One region of the Staphylococcus ursi genome, then DNA from elsewhere that is predicted to be linked to it. Evidence: riboswitches for the same ligand, from Rfam matches in the RefSeq annotation. Region 1 holds a riboswitch; each other region holds the start of a gene.
The links. Region 1 has a riboswitch for thiamine pyrophosphate ahead of GZH82_RS11435 (thiamine phosphate synthase). Riboswitches for the same ligand answer to the same signal wherever they lie in the genome.
Positions count from the first base shown of each region.

Region 1 (10,968 bases):
TGCCTAAACCGACCCACTGACTCATCGCACCACCTAATAAATTCCCTAACAGTTGACCGATAACCATTGCATTAGCGAACAAAGTCGACGCATAACCTGGGTATTGTGGTAAAACATCTTGGAAATAACTAATTCCTATACCAAGTAATACCGCTAAAAATGCCGCGAGTAACACTTGACCAACGAGCATCATGTGGACACTTTCAAATATTCCGATACTACCGAAAAACAAACTACCACAAACCGCCGCAATCGCTAATAACGTTCGTGTTTCCACTTTGCTTGCGACCATACCTAAAATGATCATAAACGGCACTTCTAAACCGGCACACAAACTCGCAAGATGACCAACATATTTTTCTTCTTCATGTAAATATTGCGTCACAAATAGAGGCATATTGAGCGTATACATCCACTGACCAATGTGTAACAACACAAAAGCAATAAATGGCACAATTAAATAGCGATGTTTCAACATAGAAGGTGCATCTTGTTCTATCGCTGTACTGTCACGAACAGGCTTTTTCGCTTTAACATCTTTAAAAAAGAACACTTGTAGGAGTAGCGTCGTCAAAATAATGGCTACTGTTCCACCAAATAAACCACTATAGCCCCATGACTGATTTAAAATATTACCGACTAACGGACCAAATAAAAAGCCAAACGAAAACATGGAACGCAGTACAGAATTGGCAAATACCGCGCGACTACTCGATGTAGATTGATTAATAGATTCCCTTGCAGAAGCATAAAGTTGGGGCATAGCCGGAGCGAATAACCCTTGAAAAATGGCATACAAAATAATAAACAGTACAACCGAATGTACAAAAAATGGTAACGTAAAACTGATAGCCCCCATGAATAATCCTGCAATGATAATCACTTTCCGATTGATAGCATGCGTATCCGAAAAACGAGCGACAATACTATTCATCGTAAATTGACTAATTGCCGCCAATGCCAGTAACAGCCCAAACTGATTGGTCGTCATCCCCAATTGGTTAGTTGCAAATAGAACAAAAAATGGGACTGTAATCGCAATGCCCATCCCAATTAGCATCATATTCACAATAAATAACTTATAATTTTTAATCGTTAACAATTCACGAAACATGTGTGTTCTCCCTTATATACTTAAAATTGATATTGAATCGCATGATGCTGTGCTCTCTTTTTCTATTCATCACATGTCTTTATTCGATATCTTCAATGTGTAAATATGTCTTAAATACATTAATAAATGAACTGACTTGAGGTAACTGTACCATACTCATGTCATAACTTAAATAAGTAGAACGGACTAAAGATTGTTCTTCTACGTCCACTTTTAACATCGCAAACTGAGATGCATCTAAGTCTTTTACCATAATTTCCGGTAAAATCGTCACCCCTACGCCACTCAACAACAACGCTTTACACGTCGCGACTTGGTCTACTTTAATGCGCGCATGATAATCTTGTGACATATGTTGTTGATACCATGTCTTGATTTGATTAATATAGACCGGGTCTGCTTGAAATTCAATAAAAGGTAGCTTTTGTAATTCAGTTTCTTTATTTTTAGGGTAGATGAAATAATGTTGATCATCCATCAAGTGGTCGTTGTGCATATTTAACAATTGATTACCTCTCACAATCATAATATGGTAATCATTATGGTTCGCTTTAATATGTTCACTAGAGCCTACTTGTAGTTGAATTTCAACATTTGGAAACTCCGCAGTGTACCGATTCAGCACTTCTGGCAATACCGTTTGACCGACTAAAGAGGAACAACCAATTGATAACGTCCCATTAATTGCACCCACATGCGCCTTAATCTTATCTTGGAATAAACGCTCTTGTTTCAGCATCGATTTCGCATGAGCAATGACCATCGCACCTTCCGTCGTTGTAATCAGCTGTTTTTTCGTACGGATAAAAATGTCCACACCAAAATGACGTTCAATGGATTTCAAACGTTGTGTCACAGCAGGTTGTGAAATATAAAGACGTTCAGCCGCTTTTCTCAGTGTGCGTGTTTCATCTAAAGTAATTAATAACCGATAATCATCAATTTTCATCGTACATCCTCCTCAAAATAAAAGAAACACTAGACAAGATATTTGTCCAGTGTGCAGAAATCCTTTCACAGCACACAGTGGTGGTTGCTACGGTGTGTGAAAACCATCTCCATTTGATGTTTCAAACTGTTTATACTTTTCTTGCTTTTGGTATTTGCGATTAATTTTGTGATAACAATACATCGCTTTCTTTTGTATACTCTCAAAATCCTCATCAATTTGAATCATTAATTGATGTGCAATCACATAAGCTTCATGATATTGTTTTCGCGTAATTTGATTCGATTTCAATGCACGCTCTAAGTCTTCTTGGTCTACAAGTTCATATTGGCCATCTGGTAAAGCAAGCACATCTAAACATAAATCAATCGTTCGTGCCTTGCCTTTTTGTATAATATTTTTTAAATTAATATCAAAATAGTATTGTAAAGGTTGTCCTTTGTCATCGAACATTACTGTCATGCTGTAACGCTTTTTCTCTGGCAGGATTTGTAGCCATTGATAGCCATCGTCAGCTACTACCATTCGTTGATTTACAACAGTCACCTCTAAAGGATCTCTCACCTTTTTGATTGAAATTAAACCTATTATGCCTTTAAATTTATTATTATTGACTTTAACTTCGATATAATCATGGTCTAAGAGGCGACGCCAGTGACGTTTGTCAATATATTTCACTTTCACAGCCACCAACTCCCTTTTTTTCATTATATATAAATCGAAGTAGGATGTCACTTGTTGCAACTATCCAATCATATAAAATTCATAGCGATTCAAGCTCATATTTAATCAAAAACATGATAAACACGCACTCGAGCACCCTATTTTTTTACTAAGATGATATACAAGCCTTGATAAATAAGATTCAAAATAAATATCGCGCAGTTGAGGCAAATGTTCAGGAAACATAGCCCGATTCGAACGATTTTTTAAGTTGAGTTTACCGATCCACTATAAATTGCGAAAACAAAAAGACCGACAAGACATCACATCTCATCAGCCTTTCAAACAAATCTATTAATCCACCGAAACCTTCGCATATTTTCGAATGATCTCCTCATGCTCCGGATACCATGCCAACAATTCCGCTTGTGTAAACAATTCAAAATGCTCAAATTGAAATGCAGGTTGCACCATACAACCGACAACCGCAAAGGCATTTTCACGTTCAATGGAAGACGCAAATATCGTCCCTTTTGGCACAACATATTGCAATACATCACCGTCCACGACATTCGGACCTAATTGCACGGCACAATACGTACGATCTGGAAAAATCATATGAATCGTCAGCGTTTCACCGGCATGGTAATACCAAATCTCATCCGCATCAATACGATGGAAATGCGAAATATTCTTATCCTCTAATAGAAAATAAATGCTAGAATAATGCGGTCTTTCATTCGTCGTATCCGGACTTAAAATCGTTTGGCGATAATAGCCCCCTTCTGGATGAGGGATTAATTCTAAATGGCGCACCCAATCTTGTGCTTCCATAGCATTGACCTCCAGTGACTATGCAAGTTCTACATTATGATAAACGTGTTGAACGTCTTCTAATTCTTCTAATACATCGATTAATTTTTCAAATGTTTCCTGATCTTCCGCTGAAAGTTGAACTTCAGTTTGTGGCAACATTTCAAGTTCAGCGACTTCAAATGATGTCACACCTAATTGTGCTAACGCTTTTTGTACAGTTGCAAATTGATCAGGCTCTGCGTATACAATCGTTAATCCGCCTTCTTCAATGACGTCACGTACGTCAATATCATTTTCCATTAAAGCTTCAAGCACTGTATCCGCATCAAAGCTTTCAAATGCAAATGTCGCCGTATGGTCGAACATATAAGCCACTGAGCCAGATACGCCCATATTTCCGCCGTTTTTACCGAAAGCTGCTCTCACGTCAGAAGCTGTACGATTGACGTTGTTCGTTAAGGCATCCACAATCACCATCGAACCACTTGGACCGAAACCTTCGTAACGGAGTGAATCAAAGTCTTCCTCGCCGCCACCTTTCGCTTTTTCAATCGCTCTATCAATAATATGGTTGGGTACAGAATAAGTTTTCGCGCGTTCAAGGACAAATTTTAATTGTTGGTTTGATTCAGGATCGGGTTCACCTGATTTTGCCGCTACATAAATTTCTTTACCAAATTTAGCGTAAATGCGGCTTGTGTTTTTATCCTTTTGCGCTTTCTTTTCTTTAATATTATTCCATTTACGTCCCATGACTTCCATCTCGCTTTCAAATACGTTTTTGAGTACCCTTTATTATACATGTAAAATTTAGACAATAGCAACATTCTAAATAGGAATGGGTTGTTCAAACAATTTTCGAGCGACGGATTGTGCCGTGTGAATATCCTCTGCGTCATATACTAATAACCGTCCATCTTGATACAATGTCATATCATACGTTTCAAGTCGAAATCGTTTAATGAAAGGATTATCAATTAAAATTGTGACTTCTGTACGTATGGCCGCTTCAAATTGTTCTGGAGCCAATCTGAATTGATACACGCCGCCACATAACACTTGCGTAGACTTAAGCTGTTTGTTTTGTAGACGCGTGAACTGTTGCTTGGCACATACGGGACAGTCCACTTCTTTAAGACTTTGAATCGAGATTTTTTTCACTTTACCTTGATCAATATCACTGGTCGTCATTTGGTAAGAAAAATCACCATGCATCAGGTAATAAAAGACTTCTGCCACGACAAAACTACTCGCCAAATGAACAGCGGGTGGCAACACTCCGTTAAGGTCACAACTTTCCATCGTCTCTGGCACATCCGGCATCACACAATGTAAACAAGGCCCGTCATGACTGATTGGAAAGACACTCAGCTGACTCCCCACTACTGCACCGTAAACATAAGGAATATCCAATTTTCGTGTCGCTTCATTCACTAAATAACGTGTTTCAAAACGATCCAAACCATCAAGTACCATATCCGGTTGTAGTTCCTCAAGAATGCCTTCAATATTGCGTGCTGTCACTTCTTCGTATAACGGTTCGATTGTTACTTCATGATTCATCATCGCGAGTCGTTCTTTTAGTGCAAACACTTTCGGCTTCATCGCTTCAGCATCTGCTTCAACATAGCCACTTTGACGATGTAAGTTAGATAAATGCACCACATCTTTATCGACGATCGTCAGTTTGCCAACACCACTTCTCACCAATTGCTCAGCGATGCCACTACCTAAAGCGCCGACGCCGATGACAAATACGTGTAATTGTTGTAACTGACGTTGGCTCTGTTCCCCAAAATGTTGGAAGCGTATTTGTCTATGATAGCGTGTCATTATAAAAAGCCTAACCCCTCAGATGGACTGGATTGCACTGCATTATAACGAATTGGAATACGACCTGCTTCATAACTTAAACGACCCGCTTCGATTCCTTTTTTCATCGCTTCAGCCATCTTCACTGGATCTTGTGCACGAGATACAGCCGAATTGAGCAAGATTGCATCTGCGCCAAGTTCCATCGCTTCGGCACAATCTTTTGCTGAACCAATCCCTGCATCTACAATGACAGGCACGTCACATTTTTCAATGATATAACGCAAATTCAGTGGATTCGTAATGCCACGACCTGTACCAATAGGAGAAGCAAGTGGCATCACCGCATGAACACCTAAGCTTTCTAGTCGTTGCGCTAATACGACATCATCTGAAATATACGGACAAACGATGTAGCCTTTTTCTAATAAAATTTCACAAGCTTTGTACGTTTCTAACGGATCAGGTAATAATGTATCGTCATCGCCAATCACTTCGACCTTAATCATGTCACACACGCCAGCTTCACGCGCTAATTCAGCAATACGCACCGCTTCTTCTGCCGTTTTCGCACCTGCTGTATTGGGAAATGTTGTAAATTTTGATAAATCGACATTCGCCAATGGATTCGGTAAGTTTCGGTCATATAAACTCATACGTCTGACCGCAAATGTGAGCACTTCTGTTTCTGATGCTTCAATCGCCTTAGACTGAATCGCTTCACTTTCAAATTTTCCTGTACCTAAAAATAATCTTGAATGAAATGTTAAATGTCCAATTTTAAACATCTGTTAACCGCCTCCTACAAATTCTAACAATTCTAATCGATCATCTTGCCGTACTTCAGTTGTGGCCCATGCTGAACGTTTAACGACTGTTGCATTACGTTCGACTGCCATCCGTTTCGATTCGATACCGAAATGGTCTAAAATGTCTTGTACTGTCGTGCCTTCTTCAAATTGTTGCTGCTCTCCGTTCACAAAAACTTCCATTCATTTCACCTTCTTTAATGACCAATTATCAACCATCTTTTCAAACGATTGAAGTTCATGTCTAAATGCACTGCTGATACACGCGATTCCTGTAAAATGAGACGATATATGTTGTACTGTGTCAGCTGTAATGCCTCCCAATGCCACTACCGGAAAATCAATGGTCAAAACTTCATCAATTTCAAGTTGTGTTCGCGGTGGCAAGTCAGGTTTTGACGAGGTTGGAAAAAGATGTCCAAATAACACAAAATCTAATCGTTGCGCTTTTGCTTCACGAACCATCGCTGCTGAATGTGTCGATGTGCTCACTTGATAATGAGGGTGCGCTTGCTTTAATGATGCAGCACGGTAATCTCCCTCTTTAAAATGCACATTTGAAATGCCGAGTTCAATCGCTAATGTCACATCCGTATGTATGATGACTTTAGATTTTGGAAAGCCATTCGCCAATAATTGGGTGATCCATTGCTTGAGTGGGTGCCGATTCATAGGCGTCCGTAAAATGACACCTACTATCTGACTTTCAATAGCACAGAGCCTTTTGATATGCCAGTCATCTAGTACAACATACGGTGTAATCACAATCATCATCGCCTTTTCCCTCCCTTTCTATTCACAATAAAAAAACTACTTTCCTCGTTATTTACAATAGAAAAGTAGCCTCATTTGACACGAATACAGCCACTTTCCTACGCCAGTACGAACTGGATCAGGTTCAGGAATTTTGAAATCAACATTTCAATCTCAGCCATTATGAACGGCACTTCCAGTGGATTGTTTCAAATATTCAATTGTTTTATCGTTTCATTATACGAGCTAATTCTAACACATAACGAATGATGTGGAAAAGGTTTATAAATAAATTAAAACCTAATTCTCGTGGTGAAAACTGACCTCGCTTCATACGATTGAAGTCATAAAGTGTATACAATAGAAAAAGTAATAACCCGACAACTGCAATAATCGTGTAGTAAATCGGGCTGTGAATCCACCAACCAACGAGACTTGCTAAAATGAGCGCGATTAATGTCACGAATAAATATTTCCCTAAGCTCGACGCATCTTTAATCCAAAAATAACCGAAGATACCAAAAATGACAAATCCAGATACGGCTAAAATAACCATATTGAAAAATAAACGCGCACCTAAATCTTGCAATGTATACATGAATGTCGCATAAGATAATAATCCGACGACAATCGTATAAATATGAGAAATAATCGGGCCACTAAAGCGCACACGTTGAAATACCATCGAAGCTAAGATTAAGATGAGTAGTCCGATAGAGAGTGGTTGTCGCCAAGCTATCGGTAAAAATTGTCCAAAATATGTTGAAATCCCAAAAATCAGCCAATAGTACATAAAAAACAACCATACTTTACCATAAGCAGAACGGGATTGATTTTGTGTTGCCATCTCATTTTGCCTCCTTTTCTTCTATTTTACGGTATGTCACAACAGAATCAAATGCAGAAATGATACAACTATTCCATTGATAAACGATGCATTTATATTACAAAAACTTTAATTATCTCAAAAGATTTGCAAATCAAATTTTCTATAAATTGGATAGTGACAACATTTAAGCACAATACGATAGCAAAACTATATTTTTCGCAACATTACAGATTCGTAACATCCCCCCAATATTACAATATTTTTGTTATCATAATGATTGAATTAATAATCAAATTACACATTTCGTTATTCATTGCTCAACACATCTTATCATTCGTGTAAATAAGGAGGCAATACATTGAAAAAACTCGCATTTGCATGTACGTTAACTTCAGGTGCGGCAGCCGTCGCTATGCTCAATCATCAAGATGCTGACGCGTCAACACAATACACAGTCCAATCTGGTGATTCACTTTGGTCCATCGCGCAAAAATATGGAACGACAGTTGATGCACTTAAGCAATCCAATCAATTACAAAACAACATGGTCTTCCCAGGCCAAGTCTTATCCATTGGTGGCGGTAGTGGTGCACCATCTTCTGCTACTGTACCACAACAAACTGGTGGCGCTTATACTGTACAAGCTGGCGAATCTTTAAATATGATTGCCACAAAATACGGTGTGTCAGTTCAAGACTTAATGCGTGCTAACGGATTGACGAGCTACTTAATCCATCCTAACCAACAACTTCAAATCCCTGGCGGTAATGCTGGCAACACTGCATCAAAAACAGGTGGCGCTGGCGGTACAGGTAGTATCTCAACAAGCGGCCAATACAACACACCTCTATTTAGCCATCAAAACTTATACGACTGGGGGCAATGTACGTATTATGTATTCGATCGTCGCGCACAAATCGGTCAACCTATTAGTACGTATTGGTGGAACGCTGATCATTGGGCAGCTAATGCCGCAGCTGATGGTTATACAGTAGACCACAATCCAACAACAGGTTCAATTATGCAAAACTTTGAAGGTCCAATAGGTCACGTTGCTTTTGTTGAACGTGTGAACAGTGATGGTAGTATTTTAATTTCAGAAATGAACTACAATACACCACCAGGACAACAAGATTATCGTACAATTCCAGCATCAATTGCTTCATCATACAATTATATTCATTAATATAGTGAACAGAGAGATTAACTAAGGTGTTTTCGGACATCATTAGTTAATCTTTTTTGTTGCCCTTTTAACGGAATAGAACATGCTGGAACCATTGCGTTTTACAAATTGTCAAAATGGGTGCGACGCTTGAGGAAAGTCTCATCATCTTTGCCTGAGCAACACGACGTAACCTTTGTCACACATAAAAATTCTGTACTACTTCCAAAATCAATTGGCTTTTGATAAAAAAGAAGCCAAGACATACATCTCAGCTCCTTGCTTATTTATATTTATCATTATAAGAATAAATTTAAAATGAAGTAAAAAAGACCGGCAATCAGTGCAGAAATAGGTAATGTAATCACCCATGTCACAATCATACGTTTTGCTGTATTCCAATGCACACCTTTAATTCGATTCGATGAGCCCACACCGAGAATTGAAGATGAAACAACGTGTGTAGTTGACAATGGAAAATGTAATGATGATGCGACAAAAATCGTTAACGCTGATGCTAAGTCTGCTGACGCCCCATTCGCAGGACGGATTTTCATGATATTACCACCGACAGTTTTAATGATTTTCCAACCACCGACTGCTGTACCTAAGCCCATTGCAGCAGCACAGGCAACTTTTACCCATAATGCTGGCTCGACACTTGTTTGCATATTCGCTACGATTAACGCCATTGTAATGATACCCATTGATTTTTGCGCATCATTCGTCCCGTGTGAGAACGACTGTAACGACGCAGTGAAAATTTGGAAAATACGGAAGTTACGGTTCGTACGTGTCAAATTCGCATTTCTAAATACACGTTTGACAATCGTATACATTACAAAACCTACAACGAACGCAATCACAGGCGATAAAATTAAAACAAGTACGATTTTTGTAAAACCTTGATAGTGTAATACATCAACTGAACCTGCAGAAGCAATCGCCGCACCAGCAATCGCACCGATTAACGCGTGTGAAGACGAACTCGGTATCCCATAAAACCAAGTGACTAAATTCCACACAATTGCAGCTAATATCGCGGATAATACAACGATGAGACCATTATCTAATGTAAATGGATCCACAATTTCTTTTGTAATTGTTGAAGCCACACCTGTAAATGTCAAAGCACCAATAAAGTTCATAATGGCCGCTAAGAAAATGGCTTGTCTCGGCGTTAAAGCACGTGTCGATACTGCTGTCGCTACGGCATTCGCTGTATCGTGAAATCCATTAATAAAATCAAATAATAACGAAAAGATAATGATAGCTACTGTAATAAGCAACAAAAACTCCATAAATGAGGACTCCCTTAGCTATTTTTCATTATGATTGTTTCAAAATTATTCGCAACAGCTTGGCAGCGGTCAGCAATATTTTCTAAACTTTCATAAATGTCTTTGATCTTAATTAAAGTGACAGGGTCTGTTTCACTATTAAAGATATGTTTAATGGATTGACGTAAAATACCATCACAATTTGTTTCGTATTCTTTAATATTGATTGAATGTACGCGCATGTGTGAAAGCTTTTTCTCTGTCATTAAGCCAATTGCTAATTTCATTTCCCCGATTGCTTTTTGAATATTATCTACAAACTCTAACATGTATTCATCTGTATATTCTATTGAGTACATTTCAAACATAGCGGACGTTTCTTCCATCGCATCTAAGACGTCATCAATCGCATTACACAACGACATAATGTCTTCACGTTCAATTGGTGTAATAAATGTTTGATTGAGATCTGTAATCACTTGATGCATCAATTCGTCACCATGTGATTCATACGTCTTCACGTTGTCGGCATAAGCTCGCAAATCTAAATGTGTGTTGAAATCCATTTTACCGAATTCAATTGCAGCTCGGTCTAAATTGAAAATCATATCCTCTAGACGCTCCATGAACTTATCCTTTTTCTTCCTAATCATGTTAAAATCCTCCATTCAGCGATTACCTAAATCACTATTGTAAAAGTTATGTTACTTTAATTATAAAATATTGTTAATCCTTTGTTAACTCAAAATATAATGTGCAGGCAGCATCACCTTTTTAA
Region 1 is NZ_CP048279.1:2,413,717-2,424,684, forward strand. Features, by position in the region: gene GZH82_RS11395 (sugar efflux transporter) at 1-1,114, opposite strand, end outside; gene GZH82_RS11400 (LysR family transcriptional regulator) at 1,194-2,063, opposite strand; gene GZH82_RS11405 (ribonuclease FAU-1 family protein) at 2,151-2,771, opposite strand; gene GZH82_RS11410 (cupin domain-containing protein) at 3,081-3,560, opposite strand; gene GZH82_RS11415 (YebC/PmpR family DNA-binding transcriptional regulator) at 3,579-4,295, opposite strand; gene GZH82_RS11420 (ThiF family adenylyltransferase) at 4,371-5,375, opposite strand; gene GZH82_RS11425 (thiazole synthase) at 5,375-6,142, opposite strand; gene thiS (sulfur carrier protein ThiS) at 6,146-6,346, opposite strand; gene GZH82_RS11435 (thiamine phosphate synthase) at 6,347-6,937, opposite strand; TPP riboswitch at 7,016-7,124, opposite strand; gene GZH82_RS11440 (Bax inhibitor-1 family protein) at 7,143-7,763, opposite strand; gene GZH82_RS11445 (LysM peptidoglycan-binding domain-containing protein) at 8,104-8,931, shown strand; gene GZH82_RS11450 (inorganic phosphate transporter) at 9,210-10,211, opposite strand; gene GZH82_RS11455 (DUF47 domain-containing protein) at 10,226-10,843, opposite strand.

Region 2 (10,968 bases), 1.4 Mb from region 1:
AAGTGTCCTAGATGAAGCGAATGACAAAATTGCGCAACCGATTGCCAAAGCGATGCAAGCAGAAGGGCACGATTTCTTCGGTTTATTATACATCGGTGCGATTTTAACGAAAGAAGGGCCGAAAGTCATTGAATTTAATGCACGTTTTGGTGATCCTGAAGCACAAGTGTTATTGACACGTTTAGAAAGTGATCTCATGGCACACATCATTGAATTAGATGAAAAAGCACCAATCAACATGAAGTGGAAAGCGGATGCGGTAGTTGGCGTCATGCTCGCTTCAAAAGGGTATCCAGGTGCATACGAAAAAGGCGCAACTGTAAAAGGTTTTGAAGATGAACCAGGTGCTTACTTTGTCAGTGGTTTAACACATGATGGTGAAAACTATGTGACATCAGGTGGACGTGTTATTTTAGCGATTGGCGAAGGTGCAACAATCGAAGCTGCACAACAAGCGGCCTATAAACGTGTCGAAAAAATAGAAAGTGACGGTTTATTCTATCGTCAAGACATTGCACACAAAGCGATTAAAGCAAATTAATATTGAAAGAACATTAAAAAGCGTAAAATCTTACTGGTGAAATCACCAAGGTTTTACGCTTTTTAGTTGAATATAAAAATCCCTTTATTGACTATCAAAAATCAATAAAGGGAAACGATTTCCTTTGCAGATGGAAATAAACGGGAAAGTTAAAAAGGAAATCTAGACCTGCCTTTTCACATCGTCGAGATCATGAAAACGCAAAATCTGAGTTCGGTTAGCGTGCATCAGTAATCCCAGTTATTGGTAACACTTGTGCGAATGTAAATGCTAATATGACGATGACCACAGTGAGAACAATTAGAATCAAGTCTTTATAACTAAAAGGGACATGATAATAATAAGTCCGTGGTCCATCTTTAAATCCTTTTTTCTCCATAGCTACTGATAGGCGATGCGCTTTTCTAATGTTTTGACTGAGCAATGGAATTAATAAATGTTTCAGACGTTTGAAGCCTGAATAGTTGCGGTTATCAATCATTTGATAGCGCATTTTTAAGGCGTTGCGTAGTTGGAAAAGTGATTCTAACATGATTGGAATCATACGAAATGCCGCCATAAAAGCATAAGCAATTTTCGGTTTCACTTTTAAATGCTGCATCAAGCTGTAAAAAATCATGATGACTTGTGACGTAAAGGCAATAGACAATCCAAAATAACTCACAGTCATCGTCCGGAATGAGAGATGGAGCCCACGCACAAGACTTTCCGTCGTGATGTTAACGAAGCCGAATTTTAATAACTCATGTTGCCCATCACCGTAAAATATCATGAATAATGAGGAGGTGAGGGCGAAAAATGTTGCGAGTAATGTGAACGTCAAGACGACTTTCCACTGTGTCCCTGCAACGAGTAACATAAAAATGAGCATCAATGTCGCAAGATAAATCATCACGTCAAAATGATGAACGAAAATAATGAAGAAGAAGAGTGAGACGCCTAACAATAATTTGGTTACGATATTCACATCATCCATGAACGTGTGACGTGTTTTCCAAGATTCAATCATGTGCGCACCTCCTCGACTTCATAGAGTTTGCCATCTTTGACTTCTATCCGACGAGTAGGGTAACGTTCAATAATATGTGCATCGTGCGTGACCATTAAAATCGTCTGACCTTGCGCAATTCGACTTTGGAACAATTCAATTAATTTAAACGTGTTATGACTGTCTAAGCCAAATGTCGGTTCATCTAATAAAATCATATCTGCATTGGTACTTAATGCGGTAGCGACACTCAGTCGACGCTTTTGACCCATAGATAATTCAAATGGGTGTTGACTCGACACATGCTCCAAATCAAGCAACGCTAACATTTCCGCAGTTTTCGCTTTCGCATGCTCAGGATCCATATGATGATAATTGACCCATATTTCATCAAACACACTATTTTGTATAAATTGCAGTTCAGGATTTTGATACACTAAAAACATATGTTGCGCTGCATCTTTAATTTTAGTTAATTTCTGCCCGGCGTAACGCATGTTCCCCTTATAACGTATCAATTGCATCATCGACTCTAACAGCGATGTCTTACCTGAACCATTTTTCCCTGTTAGTGTAATCCATTCTCCTGGTCCAATTTGTAATGCGTCCACTTCATATAATGTACGACGGACCCTTTGTATAGCGCCTTGTTCGAATGAAAAATGAAAATTTTGAGCAGTAGATTGGACGGGATGTTGGGGCATAGGTGCATGCGACCACGCTTTTGGATGCCACACGCCATATTCACTTAATAATGCTTCGTAATGCGACATAATATATTCAGGCGTGCCTTGTTGCACAATGTGGCCATGATGATTCATCAGTATGACACGATCGACATGTTGCCAAATATGTTCCACCTTATGTTCGACAATCAGTACGGTCTTGTCCTCCCACAAATCCTTCAGTAGATTCCATAAATTTTCTGTCGCTTCTACATCTAACATCGCAGTCGGTTCGTCAAGAAACAATGTATCTGCGCCCTGGAGTAACGTTCCCGCAATCGCTAATTTTTGTTTCATGCCGCCACTCAATTGATGAATACGTTGCTTCGGATTCACATCCAGACCGACATAGTTTAAAGCTTCATGAATACGGCCGTCCATATCGTGACGCGGAATTTGTTGGTTTTCTAATATAAATGCCAATTCTTCATTTACTTGTGGCATACAAAACTGCGAATCTGGGTCTTGGAAAATGACACCCGAATTTTCAGCGATTTCTAATGTATCATATTTCATTGGTAAATCAATTAAGTTCGGCACAATGCCACTTAACACATTGAGTAACGTACTTTTACCTGAACCAGATGGCCCAAGTAAAAGCACTTTTTCTTTGTCTTTGATTTCTACGTCAATCCCGTCAAAAATTTTATAATCTGCACTCGGGTATTTTAAACGTAAATTTTTAACTTTTAACACAGTAAGTCACCCTTATAATGCATCGTAATCGTCTTTTGAAGCAGGACGAAACAGTTTCGTTACACCAGTTTGATCCAATGCCTTAACGAGTAAGTATGGGAAAACACCGGCTAATACAGCACCACTGATAATACGAAAAGCAATCAGTAGAACTAAGTTCCAAGTCGCGACTTCATTTAAGTAACCATAGTACCAGTCGATAGGTAAGCTAATGATTGCAGCTGCCATACCTGCAAGCACAGCTACCATAAAAGCACGTGATTTGTAGCGGAAAATCGCAAAAATAATCTCACACGCCAAACCTTGGAGTAAAGCGTAAATAATTGTAGGGATATCAAAACGTCCCATTAAAATGGTTTCACCAGCACCTGCAGCAAATTCAGCTAACAATGCAATACCCATTTTAGGAATAATGAGATATGCAACGACTGCAGCGCTAAACCACATACCATACATCAATTGATCAAGATGTAAACCTAATGGCTGTAAAGTATTCGTGACAGCCCACCATAAATTATAAATCACTGCAAATATCACTGATACGAGTACAGTGACGAGGATGTCTGACAACGTTAAGCCTTTTTTCATATCTAAACTCCTCCCAAAAATTAAAAAAATACGCATATCTCTTAAACCAAAGATAGGCGCATCATGTGCTCATTAATATATGGATATGCTATTGGAGTGACATACAAAGTCCATCGCTCAATATACATATCATAACAAAACACTTTCCTACGCTAGTATCATCTAGTTCAGGTTCAAAGGGTTTGAGGTGACACCTCATCTCAGCTTTCACACCCCTAGTGTGCGTATTTAATTGATAATGTCAATGTACACCTAGAACATTGAAAAGTCAAGGTTTCAAACGAGTGCTGACTAAATATTTGTAAATCTACAAACCATTAAAAATGTATATATATTGGAAAAATGAACAGTCAAGGCGAGCATCAACATAGCAGTCACAATCAAGACAACAGTATGACACCCAAATGACTTTTAGAACAATGCACTATGAGGATTAGGATTAGGTGGGCAGTTGAGTAGGGATGACTTGAAGTGTACGTATGAGGATGGGCATTTCAATTTATCAGTAAAACGATGTACTAAAGCTGGTGAACACCTATTGACACTCAGCGACCTCCAACCTTAAAGAAGAAAAGGTGAGAGGTTACTTTAACAATGGTAATTGATTTTGATATTGATAAGACATCATGGTGAAATGAGGAAGTATTGAATTTAAAACATTTCACTCTCACAATTAAGAACACTCACGAAAGATTGTAAGAACAGCTCGAGACTCCCGAGGGATAAATCAAAGGCTTAAATGTGGTTTCTGATTATTAACAGAGATCACTGTTTAACGCAGTAGCTGTCTGACTTCTCAATGCTCATGCTTTTGAGAAGTCTAGTCAGCTTTGCGGGGGGGGCAGTACGACGAAATCTTTGTAATACATGAGATTTCTGTACTGCTCCCGAAAATCCAAGTTGGCTTCCATTTCGTGAACACTCCAATCAAGCCAAATTGAGTTGCGTCAAGTCCTTGGGAAAACGAGAGCAAGTTCGTCAATTTGTAGGGTAAGAGGAAACATTTAACAAAACAAATGATATCCCAATGTTTTAAAAATAAAAAGGAACAGGCCACAATCAGCCCATTCCTCACACATCAAACAAAAACTAAAGATTACTCAAACGTTTTTTGAATATCATCTTTCGTTTTCTCTGCACCATCTTTAGCATCTTCAGTTTTATCTTTCAACTCTTTCTCTTTATCTTTCGCTTGTTCTGCAGCTTTTTTAATATCTTTTTCAGCCATTTCCAACGCCTACCTTTCAAATTGTTTGTATCACTACTATAGCCTTTATGTGCACAACTTAAACATTAGACCTATATAGAAATGAGACTTTGACATATCGTGCGCCTAGCTATATAGAGAAATATGAATGAAATAAGTAAATGCAACATTAAAAATTTTAGCTTCTGTTCTCGTATAAAAATAAATGAATTTTGATATACTTAACGCATCATTACGATGTAAAAACAACTCATGGATAATTAAGATATTTGAAAATAAAAATAAAAATAAATCCTTATGGTATTATGTATTAAATGGATAGGTCATTCTGAAGACTGATATTTTTGAAATATAAAGACAGGTGACAAGAGTTCGTATATAATAGCTTTGAGGTGAGAGGATGTTTTTGTTAAACAAATACACCGAAGTGATTTATAGCTATATTATCGGTGTGCTTTCAATTTTATTAAGCATCATTATTTTTATTAATATTCCACTCATTCAACAGTTTAAGTCAGGCAAACAACCGAGTACAAATATCGACAATTTGTGGGATTTTATTATGGCATTCTTTAATGAAATCATTCGCGTCATGAGTCAATACATTGGTGACATCCCACTTGCGAGCGGTATTGTCATTTTATTGTTTGGAATTTTAATGATTTTTATTGGTCGGACATTAACGAATACAACACGATTTGATTATGACATTTCAATATTATTTTTATTAGTGGGCATTATTTTCTTCGTATTAACATTAATTTTTATGTCTCAAGTTTATGGTTGGATTGCATTTATATTTATTATTCCTTTTCTTGTACATATTGGTTATATCGCATACAAAGACGAATTAAATCCATTGCACCGTAAAGAACATTATTTATGGATTATATTCAGTTATGGGCTTTGTTATATCATTACACAAATTGCGCTCTATGCCCGTATTGAAGCGAAAGATGTAGCTTCGATTGACGTTCTGAGTATTAATACATTTTTTGTAGTTTTATGGTTGATTGGACAAATGGCAGTATGGAATTTCCTCTTTTTACGTCGTTCATTACCAGTGTCTGAGGAAGAAATCACTGGTGAAGCGAATGCGTATTCAAGAAGTAAAAAGTATCAATTTACGAATACTTCTAAAAACCATTTCAAAGACTTTCAAGATCGTACGGCCGAATTCACACATGGTATTTCACAACGTACACGCCGTAGTATTGATTTAGAGAAGTTACGCCAAAAACGTGAAACACTTGCCAAAAAATGGTTTTCATGGGCTAAATTAGAGGAAGATGACATTCCATCGTTCCTTAAAATGAGGCCTAAATGGTTGAACCGCAATTACGTCATGATTGCTTGTGGCGTGATTCTGTTATTCTTTATATTACTAGAGTTCAATAACCGTAATGCGTTATTTATGTCAGGGGACTGGCAATTATCTCAAACACAATACGTGTACGAATGGGTTAGCTTACTTTTATTACTCATTGTTGCGATTGTCTTTATTTTTACAACAGTTGTAAGGATGTTAAGAGGTAAGTGTGATTATTTACAACTTTTCATGATTAGTATTTTATTCTTCAAATTGCTAACGGAATATATTGTGATTTTGATCCACGGACTATTATTATCAATTTTCATTACGCCAATTCTCGTATTAATGTTAGTACCAGCAATTGTGGCGTTCGTCTTACAATTGAGACAGCCTGTGGACATACAAGTTAAAAAGCATTAATAATGAATGACTTTAAAAGGGCTAGGGAGACCATTTCCTAGTCCTTTTTATAATGAGTGTTTTGGTGAAAGATATCATTGTGAAATCATCCGTGTTAAAATCAGAATAATGATATGAAAAGAAAGGCTGATAAAATGAAGACAGCTATTTTAAATAAAGGTAAAGAAGAAAAATATTTCAACCAGTACCCACTTGTGGAGGAAGAGGATTTATTTCAGTATGATCAATTAGAAGAAGGTGATGTCTTTCATCTGTTGGCTCCAACACAAGTCTATATCGCGACTTGTTATGTAGGGCGTCAACATAAAGGATTAGGTTGGGTATTGACGTATCAAGAAGATGAAGCGATTGATCAAGCATTTTTTGAGCAACTGTTCGCGCAAGCACTAGAAGTCCGTCAGTATTACTATCAAATTGAAGGCACCAATGCATTTCGCTTATTTAATGGTGAAGGTGATGGCGTGGGTGGTCTCACGATTGACAACTATGATGGTCACTTATTAATTCAATGGTACTCAGAGGGCATTTATCGTTTTCGTCAACAGATTGTGAGCGCGATTAAAAATATTTTTGATTTTACCTCTATTTATGAAAAAACGCGTTTTAAACATCAATCCATTGAAGGCGGCCTTGTAGATGGGATAGCACCTGAATTTCCGATTGTCGTTGAAGAGAATTTCACGTTTTACAATGTGCATCTTGACGATGGTCCGATGACGGGGATTTTCTTAGACCAAAAAGAAGTGCGCAAAAAAATTAGAGATTATTATGCTGAAGGACGTCAATTGCTCAATTTATTCAGCTATACAGGTGCTTTTTCAGTCATCGCAGCTACAGGCGGAAGTCAGACGACAAGTGTTGATTTGGCCAATCGTTCACGTCAGTTAACTGAAGAGAACTTTGGTTTGAATGGTATCGACCCTAAATCACAACATATTTACGTGATGGATACGTTTGATTACTACAAATACGCGCTGCGACACGACTTACGTTACGATACGATTGTCATTGATCCGCCAAGTTTTGCGCGCAATAAAAAGAAAACATTTTCTGTGACAAAAGACTATGACAAGTTAATTGAAGGCGCACTCAGTATTTTGAACCCAGGTGGTAGTCTCGTGTTGAGTACCAATCATAGTGCCTATACGCTAAAGGCATTTAAAAATATGGTGAAACAAACGATTGAAAAGCAAGGTCTTACATATGAAATGAATGAAGTTATGGGCTTGCCAAAAGATTTTAAAACACATCCGCACTATAAACCTTCGAAGTATTTAAAAGTGATTTTTATTACAATAAAGTAGTAGAAACTGTTTGAAAAGGGTATAAAGGTTAAGACTTTTTATAATGAGGTGAGTATGGAAGATGAATTTTAAAAGAAAAATTTCTGAAACGTTAGGCAATAAAGTACTAGATATTGAAACGATTGATCGAAAAGATGTGCTACCGACGACAGAACAAGAGATACGTGTAAGACGTGAACGTGCAGAAGCGATTGTGAGAAAGAAGGCGCTGTTATCTTCAGGTGCAACCGTTGTTCCTATACCGGGATTTGATTTTGGGATGGACATGAAATTAATGCGCGACGTCATTGATGATGTGAACAAAATTTACGGCTTAGATCATCAACAAGTGAACCAAATGAGTGATGACATGAAAAACCGTATATTGATGGCGGCCGGTATTCAAGGCAGTCAATTAATTGGTAAAAAAGTGTCGAGTGGATTGTTGAAAGTTTTAGTACGTGATGTAGCTAAGAGAACTGCTGCGAAACAGACACGTTGGTTCCCGATTGTAGGACAAGCCGTTTCAGCGTCCATTAGTTATTATTTTATGGTTAAAGTCGGTAAAGACCATATTCAAAAATGCGAAAATGTAGTAAAATCATTATTATAGCATGTAAAAAATTTCACAAAGCACTATCAATGGCGTTCAAAATCGAGATGTCGGGGCATTTACGAATTGAATTTAAATATAGAATTTGGTAATGTAATGCTATGTAGCGAAGTTAAATATAATTTATGCTAGTAAATCTAGAAGTAGAAGGAGTAAGATGACAGATGGAACAACAATCATATGTAATTATTGACGAAACAGGTATTCACGCACGTCCTGCAACAATGCTTGTTCAAACAGCTTCAAAATTCGATTCAGATATTCAATTAGAGTATAACAGTAAAAAAGTTAACTTAAAATCTATCATGGGTGTTATGAGCTTAGGTGTGGGTAAAGACGCAGAAATTACAATTTATGCTGACGGTAGCGATGAAAAAGGCGCAATCGACGCAATCACTGAAGTATTATCTAAAGAAGGATTAACAAAATAATGTCAAATATTATTAAGGGAATTGCAGCTTCTGATGGTGTTGCTATTGCCAAAGCGTATCTGCTCGTAGAACCCGATTTAAGTTTTAGTAACGAAAAGACGGACCAACCGGAAGCGGAAGTCCAAAAATTTAATGAGGCGCTTAACAACTCTAAAATTGAATTAACGAAAATTCGTAATCATGCAGAGGAACAATTAGGTGCGGATAAAGCGGCTATCTTTGATGCACATTTACTCGTTTTAGATGATCCTGAGTTAATTCAACCGATTGAAGAGAAAATTAAAAATGAAAGCGCAAGTGCACCTCAAGCATTAACTGAAGTGACACAAAACTTCATTACTATTTTCGAATCAATGGATAACGAATATATGAAGGAACGTGCTGCGGATATCCGCGACGTAGCTAAACGTGTTTTAGCGCACATTTTAGGGGTGGAATTACCAAATCCGAGTATCATTGATGAAAGCGTCATCATTGTGGCTCAAGATTTGACGCCATCAGATACAGCACAGTTAAACAAACAATATGTTCAAGGATTCGTTACCGACATTGGTGGTCGTACTTCACATTCAGCAATTATGAGTCGTTCATTAGAGATTCCTGCTGTTGTAGGTACAAAATCAATTTCTGAGTCTGTACAACAAGGGGACATGGTTATCGTCGACGGTTTAACAGGGGATGTCATCGTTAATCCTTCAGACGATGAAATCAAAGCGTATCAACATAAGCGTGAATCTTTCTTTGCAGATCGTGAAGCGTTGAAACAATTACGTGACGAACCATCGAAAACATTAGATGGACATGAAGTAGAACTTGCGGCGAACATTGGTACACCGAATGATTTAGAAGGTGTGCACAACAATGGCGCAGAAGGTATCGGTTTATACCGTACTGAGTTCCTTTACATGGGCCGCGACAACATGCCGACTGAAGATGAGCAATTTGAAGCGTATAAAAAAGTGCTCGAATCAATGGAAGGTAAACGCGTTGTCGTACGTACGTTAGATATCGGTGGTGACAAAGAACTACCATATTTAAACTTACCTGAAGAAATGAACCCATTCTTAGGATACCGTGCGATTCGTTTATGCTTAGATCAACCTGAAATTTTCCGTCCACAATTACGTGCATTATTAAGAGCTTCAGCATACGGTAAATTGAATATTATGTTCCCAATGGTGGCAACAATTCAAGAATTCCGTGATGCGAAAGCGTTACTTCTTGAAGAAAAGGAAAACTTGAAACAAGAAGGCGTAGAAGTGAGCGACGATATCGAATTAGGTATCATGGTTGAAATCCCAGCAACAGCCGCACTTGCAGATGTATTTGCGAAAGAAGTGGATTTCTTCAGTATCGGTACAAACGATTTAATTCAATACACAATGGCTGCAGACCGTATGTCAGAACGTGTATCTTACCTTTACCAACCATACAACCCATCAATCTTACGTTTAATTAAACAAGTCATTGACGCATCTCACCAAGAGGGCAAATGGACAGGTATGTGTGGTGAAATGGCTGGCGACGAAACAGCAATTCCATTATTAATTGGTTTAGGATTAGATGAGTTCTCAATGAGTGCAACTTCTATCTTAAAAGCACGTCGTCAAATTAAAGATTTAAGCCGTACTGAAATGGTACAATTAGCAGACCGTGCATTAAATTGCGCAACTGTTGATGAAGTTGTTGACCTTGTAAAAGCAAAAACAACAAAAGCTTAATTGATACAAATAAAAAGAGATTGAGTCAATCTTTGCGACTCAGTCTCTTTTTTGGTTGTGGCTAATGCTGTCATTAATATTTTAAAGAGACATGTACAGGGGGGAAATGATAAAACTTAAAAAAGGGATGGGACATAAAAATTTTTGATGCTATTGATGCAGTATTTTTGTTAAACTTGCCCTCTCCCTAAGAATTTTGTTTTTGATTGCCATCATGGCTTCGCTTTCCGAGGGGCTGACTCTTCAACTCAATACGGCTTGATTGAAATGAACACTTGATCGATGCCGAATTGGATTTTGGGAGCAGTACAGAAATCTCATGTGTCACAAACATTTCGTAGTACTCCCCCCGCAAGGCTGACTAGACTTCTCAAAAGCATAAGTATTTAGAAGTCAGACAGCTACTGCGATAAACAGTAATCGCTATTTAAAGTAAAGACGTG
Region 2 is NZ_CP048279.1:906,987-917,954, forward strand. Features, by position in the region: gene purD (phosphoribosylamine--glycine ligase) at 1-541, shown strand, start outside; gene GZH82_RS03910 (energy-coupling factor transporter transmembrane component T family protein) at 759-1,550, opposite strand; gene GZH82_RS03915 (ABC transporter ATP-binding protein) at 1,547-2,950, opposite strand; gene GZH82_RS03920 (ECF transporter S component) at 2,963-3,538, opposite strand; TPP riboswitch at 3,666-3,765, opposite strand; gene graF (glycopeptide resistance-associated protein GraF) at 4,635-4,766, opposite strand; gene auxA (lipoteichoic acid stability factor AuxA) at 5,146-6,477, shown strand; gene GZH82_RS03930 (class I SAM-dependent rRNA methyltransferase) at 6,612-7,781, shown strand; gene GZH82_RS03935 (DUF697 domain-containing protein) at 7,843-8,373, shown strand; gene GZH82_RS03940 (phosphocarrier protein HPr) at 8,538-8,804, shown strand; gene ptsP (phosphoenolpyruvate--protein phosphotransferase) at 8,804-10,525, shown strand.
Region 2: it holds a riboswitch for thiamine pyrophosphate, as region 1 does, so the genes downstream of both, GZH82_RS03920 (ECF transporter S component) here and GZH82_RS11435 (thiamine phosphate synthase) in region 1, are expected to answer to the same signal.

Region 3 (10,968 bases), 910 kb from region 1:
TGCCATCATGTTCAGGCTCTTCTACATTACCACGTTCTAAAAATGTGCCGCCCATCCACACGAGACGTTCAATCTTTTGCGTAATGTGTGGCGCAACTTCTAACGCTTTCGCTAAGTCCGTTAAAGGTCCTGTAAATAATAACGTCACCGGTTCATTCGCATTTTCGATACGCTCGATGATATCTTCATAAGCATGAATGTCTCTCAAACGAGATTGTACCGGCACGCGTTCATTTAAAATCGGTAATGCATCCATGAAAAAGGCATGCATACGCCAACCTTTCGGAAACGGATTTTTACCTCGCTCTTCCGAAGCTGCCACATCTAGCGGATATTTTGAGAAACGGTTAATGATTTTTCGTGATGCACTTTCTGCAGGTTCAACATAACTGTCTGCTCCAATAGTGCTCACGCCGATGAGTTGCACATCATCCATATGTAAAAGTAAAAATAACGAAATTAAATCATCTACACCACCATCATGGTTGAAATAAACGGGTTTCATGTTGTTCTCCTTCAAAATAAAATTGAGTCGTCTCACACGCTCTGTCTAAAATGTACAATGTCCCGTACACATCCGCAAGTCTATACAGTAGAAGTTCCTTGGAATGTCGAAAATGTAGAAAGAAAAAAGATGATTGAGTAGGGCGGCATTATGTATTCGATGCTGCGCCCTCAACCATCTTCAAGTTATATCAATACTTAAAATTGATTTTTACGTGCAGTCACTTCTGTCATCCAGCTTGCGACATCTTCAAAAATGACGTTATTGTAATGAGGTTCATTGAAAAGTTCATGTTCTAAACCATCATAAAGGCGTAATGATTTATGTTCTGATGCGATTTCGGCTTTTGATAAAATTGTAAGGCATCTTGTGGGTTGACGAGGCCATCTGCTGTGCCATGCATAATGAGTACGTCATCTACAAAGTCATACGGTTTAGATTTTAACTTCAATGACGCCATCAATTATCGCATAAGTTAAGCCCATCGAAATTTCTTTTAATACGAGGTCGTCACGCTGATAATTTTCAACAACACGTGGATCTGAACATAGTCCGTCGCTCATATCATTTGGAAAATACGTATCGGTTGGAATTTTACGTTCACCGTACGCTTCTTCAAACAATTGGTTATTGTCTCGTGTCACTGCACCAGAAGTAATCATACCATCCACACGACCAGGGAAACGGGTACTAAACATAGAGACGGCGAAACCACCCATACTATGACCAATTAAGAATACTTTGCCTTCAAAATGCGCCTTCACATAGTCCACGACTGCCGTCAAATCTTCAATAATTTGGTCTTTGTTGTCATAATAAGCTCTCGGTCCTTCAGAACGCCCACGACCGCGTTGATCGTAGCGAATGACATGATAATCATAGTTGACCGAATAATCAGTCAATTCATCGTAACGATCAAGATGTTCAGCTAAACCATGCACAATAATGACATTAATCGTTTCATCACTAAAAGAGAATCATTCATCGGCTGTATTGATTTTTGTGTAGAGCTGCGTACCGTCTTGCGAAGAAATATACTTGATATCATTCATTGAAAAACCTCCTTATTTTTCAATTACAGTGTATACTAAAAAAATAAAAACGTGAAAGAATATGAAGATAAAATTAAAAGTGATATATTGATGATTGAATGTGCGCTAAGCTTTCATATTGAATCAACGGGGTATATGATTAAAATATGTGTAAAGGAGGTTTTCGTGATGCAACTCATATTCGATCCGAGCGTGAATATGATTTATCGTATCTTTCTAGGTTTCTTTTTCTTAATCAATATTGTACTCGCATTTGTGATTATCTTTATGGAAAGAGACCGCCGAGATGCGACGTCTACATGGGCTTGGTTACTGTTGCTCTTTATTATGCCAACATTAGGCTTCTTATTATATCTTTTCTTTGGTCGCGCAGTAAAAATGAAACAAACACGGCATGATGAAAGTAAAGCGGTAGAAGATGCGCGGACACGTGTTAAAAATCAAAAAGAACACTTTAAAAACAAGCAATTCAGCACAGACAACCCTGTAGTAGAGAAGCAGTCTGATTTGGTTGAAATGATGTTAACACGAGAAGCGAGCTTTTTAAGTGAAAACAATCATGTCTCCATTTTTACAGATGGCCATGAATTATTTAATCAAATGAAACAAGACTTGAGAGAAGCGCAAAAATACATTCATATGGAGTTTTATATTTTAAATATGGATGGGTTAGGCACTGAGATATTACAAATTTTGAAAGATAAAGCTCGGGAAGGTCTCGAAGTGAAGTTATTGTATGATGCAGTTGGTTCTAAACAATTGAGAAAGTCAAAATTAAAAGGTTTGGTTGATGCGGGTGTTGAAGTGGAAGCCTTTTTCCATGCGAAAATCATTCCATTTATCAATTTCCGTGTGAACAACCGGAACCACCGAAAAAATGTTGTGATTGATGGCGATATTGGGTATGTCGGTGGCTTTAATGTTGGGGATGAATATCTTGGTTTAGATCAAAAAATGGGCTACTGGCGTGATACCCATTTGCGTATTCAAGGTGATGGCGTGGATGCATTACAATTAAGCTTTATTCATGATTGGAACTCACAAGTCGATGAAGACCAACAATTGAAATACATTGCTCGTTATTTCCCGAAAAATGCACGAAAAGACGGCAATGTCGCATTACAACTCGGGTTAAGTGGACCGGATCGTGAATGGCCACAACTGGAATTTGCTTATTTGAAAATGATTATGAATGCGAAGTCCACGATTTACATGCATTCGCCTTATTTTGTACCAGATATTGGTTACGTGAACGCCTTACGTATTGCCGCTAAAGCAGGTGTAGACATTCATCTGATCGTCCCTAACAAGCCAGATCAGCCGTTTGTGCATTGGGCGACATTAACGACAGTCGCGCAACTGATGAAAGATGGCGTCAATGTGTATACGTATGAAAATGGCTTTATTCACTCTAAAATGATGGTCATTGATGGTGAAGTCGCATCAGTCGGTTCTGCTAATATGGATGAACGGAGCTTTAAATTAAACTTTGAAGTCAATGCGATTGTGTATAACGAAGAGATTGCGCAAACATTAATTGCAGCATTTAAAGAAGATTTGAAAGTGTCGCAAAAACTGACACCAGAACGTTATGCGGCCCGTTCAAATTGGGTGAAATTCAAGCAGTCTATCGCTAAATTACTGTCGCCTATTTTGTAAATCCAATTAAAAAGGAGCTAGGAGATGCATTGTTCCTAGCTTTTCTTTTTGTTTAGTAAAGCCCAATCTCTAAAAAAATCAAATGACAAAAATAAAGCAATAAAATTAATTTTATGACATCAATTGTCATTTTACATTTTTAGTGATACGATACTGTTGTAAAACTTAAATATGGAATTTGCTAGGGGTGCCATTAATGCGCTGAAAGAGGTTAACGCCTCAACCCTTTGAACCTGATCTAGATCATACTAGCGTAGGGAAGCAAACGAAACCTTCATGACTGACTTGTGTTCATTTGTAAGGCGAAATCGTGTTGTGATGCAACATACATGATTTCGGCTCACTTTTGACGCACTTTAATAGATTCGTTCGTTTTCGTACGCACTTTAGAATTATTTTGAGTGCGTTTTTATTTTGCCTATTATTTTCAGTGATGTTAATGCCTCTTAGTAAAGTCAGAGGGGGTTAATTGAATGAAACAAGAACAAATTGAATTAAAGAAAAACTTTCCAGCAAGTCAACGTATTTTTAAGCAAGGTGAGGATGAGGATATTCAAGTCCCATTTCGCCAAATCGCATTGTCTGAAACGGTAACCGAACAAGGGACAACGAAAAATGAACCTTTCGTCGTCTACGATACAGCAGGACCTTATCATGATGACACATATGAAGTCGATGTCACGAAAGGCATTCCGGCGTTGCGAACAGATTGGATTGAAGACCGTCAAGACGTCGAGCATTATGAAGGACGTCGAGTGCAATCTATCGACAACGGTTACCATTCAGAAACACATAAAAATATTGTTGAACATCCATTCAAATATCAACCGAGACGTGCACGAGAGGGTAAACGCGTAACACAAATGTATTATGCGAAACAAGGCATGATTACTAAAGAAATGAAGTTCGTTGCAGCACGTGAAAATGTGAGTCCAGAATTTGTCAGAGATGAGATTGCGAGAGGGCGCGCGATTATTCCGAACAATATCAATCATCCTGAATCAGAACCAATGATTATCGGTAAAAATTTCCAAGTGAAGATTAACGCCAATATCGGTAACTCTGCCGTGTCGTCGTCTATTGAAGCAGAAATTGAAAAATTAGTATGGGCGATTCATTGGGGTGCCGATACGATGATGGACTTATCGACAGGAAAAAACATTCATGCGACACGTGAATATTTAATCCGTAACTCGCCAGTTCCAGTCGGTACGGTGCCAATTTATCAAGCGTTGGAGAAAGTGAACGGTATCGCGGAAGACTTAACCTGGGAAATATATCGAGATACTTTAATTGAACAAGCTGAACAAGGTGTAGATTACTTTACGATTCATGCTGGCGTCTTATTGCGATATGTGCCATTAACGGTGGATCGCTTAACTGGTATCGTGTCTCGTGGCGGCTCAATTATGGCGCAATGGTGTTTGGCCCATCACGAAGAAAGCTTTTTATACACGCATTTTGATGAAATTTGTCAAATATTGAACCGTTACGATATTGCGGTGTCATTGGGCGATGGTTTACGTCCAGGTTCGATTTATGATGCAAATGACGAAAGCCAAATTGCTGAACTGAAAACGTTAGGCGAATTGACAGAGATTGCTTGGGAACACGATGTCCAAGTGATGATAGAAGGTCCTGGACATGTACCGATGCATAAAATTAAAGAAAACCAAGAGCTGGCAGACTTTTATTGTAAAGAAGCGCCATTTTATACACTCGGACCGTTAACAACTGATATTGCACCGGCATATGACCACATTACATCAGCCATTGGTGCAGCTCAAATCGCAAGTCATGGGACAGCGATGTTATGTTATGTGACACCTAAAGAGCATCTCGGTTTACCGAATAAAGATGACGTGCGTGATGGCGTCGTGACGTATAAAATCGCCGCACATGCCGCTGATATCGCCAAAGGGTTACCAGGTGCGACAGATCGGGATGATGCGGTGAGTAAAGCCCGTTTTGAATTCAGATGGATAGATCAGTTTAACTTATCACTCGACCCTGACCGTGCACGTGCTTTCCATGATGAAACATTGCCAGCAGAATCAGCTAAAGTGGCACATTTCTGTAGCATGTGTGGACCGAAATTCTGTTCAATGCGTATTTCTCACAATATTCGTGATGCCCATAAAGAAAAATTAGCAGGTATGCAAGAAATGGCTGAGGAATTTAAGGCACAAGGGAGTAAAATTTATCATTAATCGAATTAAATACAAGAGCTGGGATGAGGTTTGGATCCTGGCTCTTTTTATTTTTGATCACTTGGTAGGTATACATGTTTTGTGTTATATAAAAATATCATTATTCTCTAAATGTTTTTTTGCAATATCATAGAGCTAAAAATTTGAAATAAAAAGAAAAAGGTGTATGATTTTATTATCTTAAAATAGAAATAGGTGAAAATGAAATGAATAACATAAAAAATATGAAACATGCCTATCCTTATCTCGGCATTGTCATTTTATTACATATTGTCGGTATCGTTTTGATGTGGATTGGCGGCTCGCAATACCCGTTATTAATGAGCATGGGCATCATTGCTTATACACTCGGATTGCGTCATGCATTTGATGCGGACCACATTGCGGCGATTGATAATACCGTGCGCAAATTACTCCAACAGAAACAAAATCCAATGGGTGTGGGTTTTTACTTTTCATTAGGGCATTCGTCCGTTGTTTTCTTAATGGCGGCTGCATTAGGTATTGCGGTGACTTGGGCACAACGTCATTTGGAAAGCTTTCAAACGACAGGCGGATTAATTGGTACTATTGTTTCAGGTGTCTTTTTATTGCTAATCGGTATTTTAAACTTAGTTATTTTAGTACAACTGATTCAATTATTCCGTCAATTACGTCATAGAAACATTACAGACGCACAAATGGATGAACGCATCGAATCACGCGGTTTAATCATGCGTTTTGTTCGACCGCTCTTCCAGTTTATTCAAAAAAGTTGGCACATCTTCCCATTAGGTTTCTTATTTGGACTGGGTTTTGATACGGCGAGTGAGGTGTCATTATTGGCATTATCAGCAGGTGCAGCCCAACATACCGTGCCGTTTTTAGGGATTATCGCATTACCTATTTTGTTCGCTGCGGGTATGAGTTTGTTAGATACATTGGATGGTGTATTGATGACAAACGCGTATCATTGGGCATTTGACAAACCTGCACGTAAAATTTTCTATAACATAACGATGACCGCCATTTCAGTCGTTGCCGCCTTACTCATTGGTGGCGTCGAAATCGTGCAATTACTTGGTGAAAAATGGCATTGGAAAAATGGTTTTCTCGGCTGGGTGACACAATTAGATTTCGGTTGGCTCGGTTATGCATTAGTCATCGTGCTTATTCTTTCATGGATTATTGCGATGGTAGTATGGAAAGTCGGCCGCTTTGAAGAAAGATGGAGTTAATTATAAACGATCCATTTTAAGCAAACAGAAAGACAGACGTCAGTTTGAAAAATAATTCAAACCACGCCTGTCTTTTAAATTTGAAGAAAAGTGATTAGATTGCAAGAGCAACCCGAGACGCTTGAGGAATCAACTGTAGTGGAAAATCCGCTAAGTCAAATCAAGTGTTATTGTTCTAAAGTCTTTTCAATAGTTGTATTTCGTCCTGATCTTGATCCAATCGTCATAATCGCAAGGCCTGTCACGAGTAATACTAATAATGACACCATCCATTGTCCTGTCCAATCGTGTAAAATACCGAAGAACAATGGTCCGATACATGCCAACAAATAGCCCACTGCTTGCGACATACCTGCCAATTTCGCTGCAGTTAAACCACTTTCGGTACGTAAACTAAATAGTGTATTCACCAAACCGAACGCAATGCCAAGTGCAATACCAATAATGATGAGTGATAAGAGGGCCATGCGCGGCGCAAACATTAATATTAAAATAGCGACAGTAAAGAGAACGCCTGTAAATGCGATAGGTAAGACTTGGTTTTTAAGTCGTGCTGCATAAATTGGTGTGACAAAAGTTAATGGAATAATCGCAATTTGTAATATCGACAAATAAAGACCTGCACGTGACACTGGAATATCATACGATAATAAAAATTCTGGTAGCCAGTTAATGAGTGAATAGAAAATAAGAGACTGCCCCCCCATGAGTAGCATAATTTGCCATGCGAGTGGTGATTTCCATACATTGACAGCGTGTGATAGGTCGACTTGTTTTTGTGCAGCATGATGACGTAACTGGAACGTCCATACGAGCACTGCAATGAAAGCGACGATGCCAATACTGCCTAATGCAACATTATAATTGTAATTTTTAAGTAGCGGTGCGGCGCCATAAGATGAAAGTGCACCAAAGATGTTCATCACGACGGTATAATAACCTGTCATAATACCTATACGATACGGGAATTTGGATTTAATCATTCCGGGTGCGAGGACATTACCAAATGCAATCCCGATACCAATCAGTATCGTCCCAATGTATAATAAACTGACCTCTGTCACACTTCTTAAAATGACACCGAATAAAATCAATAATAAAGCGACAAAGAGTGAGCGCTCCATTCCGAAACGGTGACTCACTTTAGCGACAAGTGATGAAATGATCGCAAAAGCTAATAAAGGAATGATGGAAATAAAGCTGACGGCTGTGTTGGATAAGTTTAATGTATCTTTAATCGCGGGTAATACCACGCCTACTGAAGTAATAGGTGCTCTTAAATTAGCGGCAATGAGCATAATACCGATAAAAAGTAACCAGTTGATACGGCTAGATTGTTGTTCCAAAGTGTCAACTCCTCTCTATATTTGGTATAATTGACGAAACGTTCTATATAAAGAACACACTATATCGTACATGATGTTCACTATATTGTAAATAGAAGGGGCTCAAAAATGGAAAATATTAACACAGTCGTTGCGGAAAACTTACAATATTACCGTCAAGCGCATCGTCTTAGTTTAGATAAAATCGCACAATTGACTGGCATTAGTAAAACAATGATTAGTCAAATTGAAAAAGGGGCAGCGAATCCAAGTATCAATACATTATGGAAAATCGCAAATGGATTACGTATTCCATTGACTTCATTAATTAGTGAAGAAAATGAAGCAATTCAAAAAATAGACCGTTCAGACATTCAGCCGATTTATAATGATGATCGCTCGGTCGTCGTTTATCCTTACTTTCCATATGAGGCGGCACATGCGTTTGAAATGTTTTGTATGCGTATGGATGCGGACAGTATACTCGAATCAGATGCACATCAAGAAGGTGCGAAAGAATACATTATTGTGAATGAGGGCACTTTAACACTTACTGTTGGAGACACACACTATGAAATTGAAGCGGGACAAGCAATCAGTTTTAATGCCAATACAGCGCATACGTACCGCAATCAAACAGGCGACCAGCTTAGAATTACGGCAACAATTCAATATTAATCGCGGAGGTAGTCTTCGGTAAGTGTGCCGGTAGACTGCCTCTTGTTGTGAAGTTGTGAAATATTAAGTAGCATAGAAATTGAAATGTATGCAAGAAAGGGGCATAGAATGAGAAAAGAAACAAAAGCTATATTAATAGTTATTGTAATCGCCCTAGTGATCGTCGGTTTCGTAAAATGGCTTATTTTCACACCTTACACGGTCAATGGCGCATCTATGCATCCTACATTTGAAACAGGTGACCGTGTCATTGTGAACAAACTGTCTCAAAAGCTGAATGTGCTTAATCACGGGGATGTCATTGTGTTTCATGAAGATGCGGAACGTGATTTTATCAAACGGATTATAGGCGTTCCTGGTGATCGTGTTGTATATCAAGATGATCAATTGTATATTAACGGCCAAAAGATAAAAGAACCTTATTTAAAAGCGAATAAAAAAGAAAAAGCAGCTGAATTTTTGACCGAAAACTTTGTCGGATATTGAGGGGTCAGAGGGAAGTACAACGATACCCCAAGGACATTATCTCGTCCTCGGTGACAATCGCCTGAACAGTATCGATAGTCGCTCATATACAGTAGGACTCGTGCCACACAAGAGTATTGTAGGAAAAGTATTTGTGAGATATTGGCCGTTAGAACGTGCGGAACTTCAGTTTAATCCGGGGACATTTGAAAAAGTTGAAGCATAAGGATGTTTCATATGAAACGGCGGCATTTAAAGAAATGTAAAAATCACGGCTATACTTCAGTGTTTGAAGTGTGACCGTGATTTTTTGGTTCGTTTTTAACGTTGTACGTTGTAGCTTAAACATTCCGTGTTCTAACGATTGCTGAATGATTCTGCGCGTTCCTAGACACTTTGTTATGGTTTAAATTTGTGGAATATTTTCGATGGCAATGACTTGATCATTTTGTGTGTAAACTTTAATTGTGTATGGATTGTCTTGGTGACTATCGTAATACCAAATGTTGCCATCTGTCATGTTAGGCGCTTGATGAACACCGATAAATTGTGCAGTCGTAACTTGATGTGGTGTGACATAGATATGTTCGACTTGATGTTGTGCGTTATAACTGACAGCAATATCACCATATGACGCGGCATCACGACCATCAATTTGAACAGTTTTTTCTGGAGGACCATGGGTTGCCTCGACATCTTTACGTGTTTCTCCGATATGAAAGTTTTGATAACCATCAATACGATCACTATGCATAAAGTCTTGGCTGAAGTCATATGACAGAACATCGAGGTGAACGGTGTGAGTACCTTGCTGGGTTTGAGTGGTTGTCGCTTTATTTTCTGTAGTGTTGAAATGGAGCTTAACTTGAGACAAACGGTAACCTCCATAAATCATCGCACCAAGCACAATGATGATGATTAAAATGATGAGTGCAATGAGCCATTTCGGATTAGATGATGGAGAAGGTTCGAATTTGGGCTGACGTTGTTGATGTGATGGATGGGTATGTTTTTGTTTACGAGACGTGAGGTCGCTTTTCAAAAAATAACCTCCTTTTATTTCTTTTAATAGTGACATTATAAGTAGTTGCAGAATTGGAAACAACTATAAAAGGCAAAATATAACGAAAAAATTGTATGTAAAATGAACATTCTCATCTGTTTCCAATGCAATTCAAATGATTTTTGGTATGATAATAACAAAAGTGAAAATAGGTGGTATGTAGTGATGACTCAAAGAGAACAAATTGCCGTGTGGACAGGTGTCATATACATCATACTCATGGGCATAGGTATGGCGATTGTGTCCGCATTAGGTTTCAGCTATAGTGACCCAGAAATGGTGCGCGTCATCGTCTTTTTTGAAATCATTTTTGCGGCATTGACTTTTATCGTTTATAAAAAATTGAAATTAACCGCATTGTCTGCACGCTTTCATTTTTCTAAGTGGCTCATTCCCTTTATTATCATTTTTATTGTGATGTTAAGTTTGTTTTTATTTACAGGAAACTGGACAGGGCGCCTTCCAATGATAGGATTAATTGCGCTGACGACGATGCTTGTCGGTTTTTCGGAAGAGTTGATGTTTAGAGGTATCGTCTTGCCTGTCTTATTAGAACGTCACGGTGTCATATTCAGCATCGTGATGAGTGCCGTATTTTTTGCGTTACTGCATGCAGTGAATGTATTTGCAGGTGTACCCCTATACGCAGTGCCTATTCAGCTATTAGCGACATTTTTATTCGGTCTAGTGTTCAGTTGTCTAGCGATACGTATTCGCAATATTATTCCGTTAATGATGTATCATTTTGTATGGGATTTTGTGTTGATTGCGCAACCTTTGACAGGTGCTCAAGT
Region 3 is NZ_CP048279.1:428,122-439,089, forward strand. Features, by position in the region: gene GZH82_RS01865 (nucleoside hydrolase) at 1-505, opposite strand, end outside; partial or broken gene GZH82_RS01870 (lysophospholipase) at 703-1,557, opposite strand; gene cls (cardiolipin synthase) at 1,726-3,216, shown strand; TPP riboswitch at 3,390-3,493, shown strand; gene thiC (phosphomethylpyrimidine synthase ThiC) at 3,690-5,426, shown strand; gene GZH82_RS01885 (HoxN/HupN/NixA family nickel/cobalt transporter) at 5,633-6,643, shown strand; gene GZH82_RS01890 (CynX/NimT family MFS transporter) at 6,811-7,989, opposite strand; gene GZH82_RS01895 (helix-turn-helix domain-containing protein) at 8,098-8,646, shown strand; partial or broken gene lepB (signal peptidase I) at 8,755-9,337, shown strand; gene GZH82_RS01905 (hypothetical protein) at 9,518-10,153, opposite strand; gene GZH82_RS01910 (CPBP family intramembrane glutamic endopeptidase) at 10,340-10,968, shown strand, end outside.
Region 3: it holds a riboswitch for thiamine pyrophosphate, as region 1 does, so the genes downstream of both, thiC (phosphomethylpyrimidine synthase ThiC) here and GZH82_RS11435 (thiamine phosphate synthase) in region 1, are expected to answer to the same signal.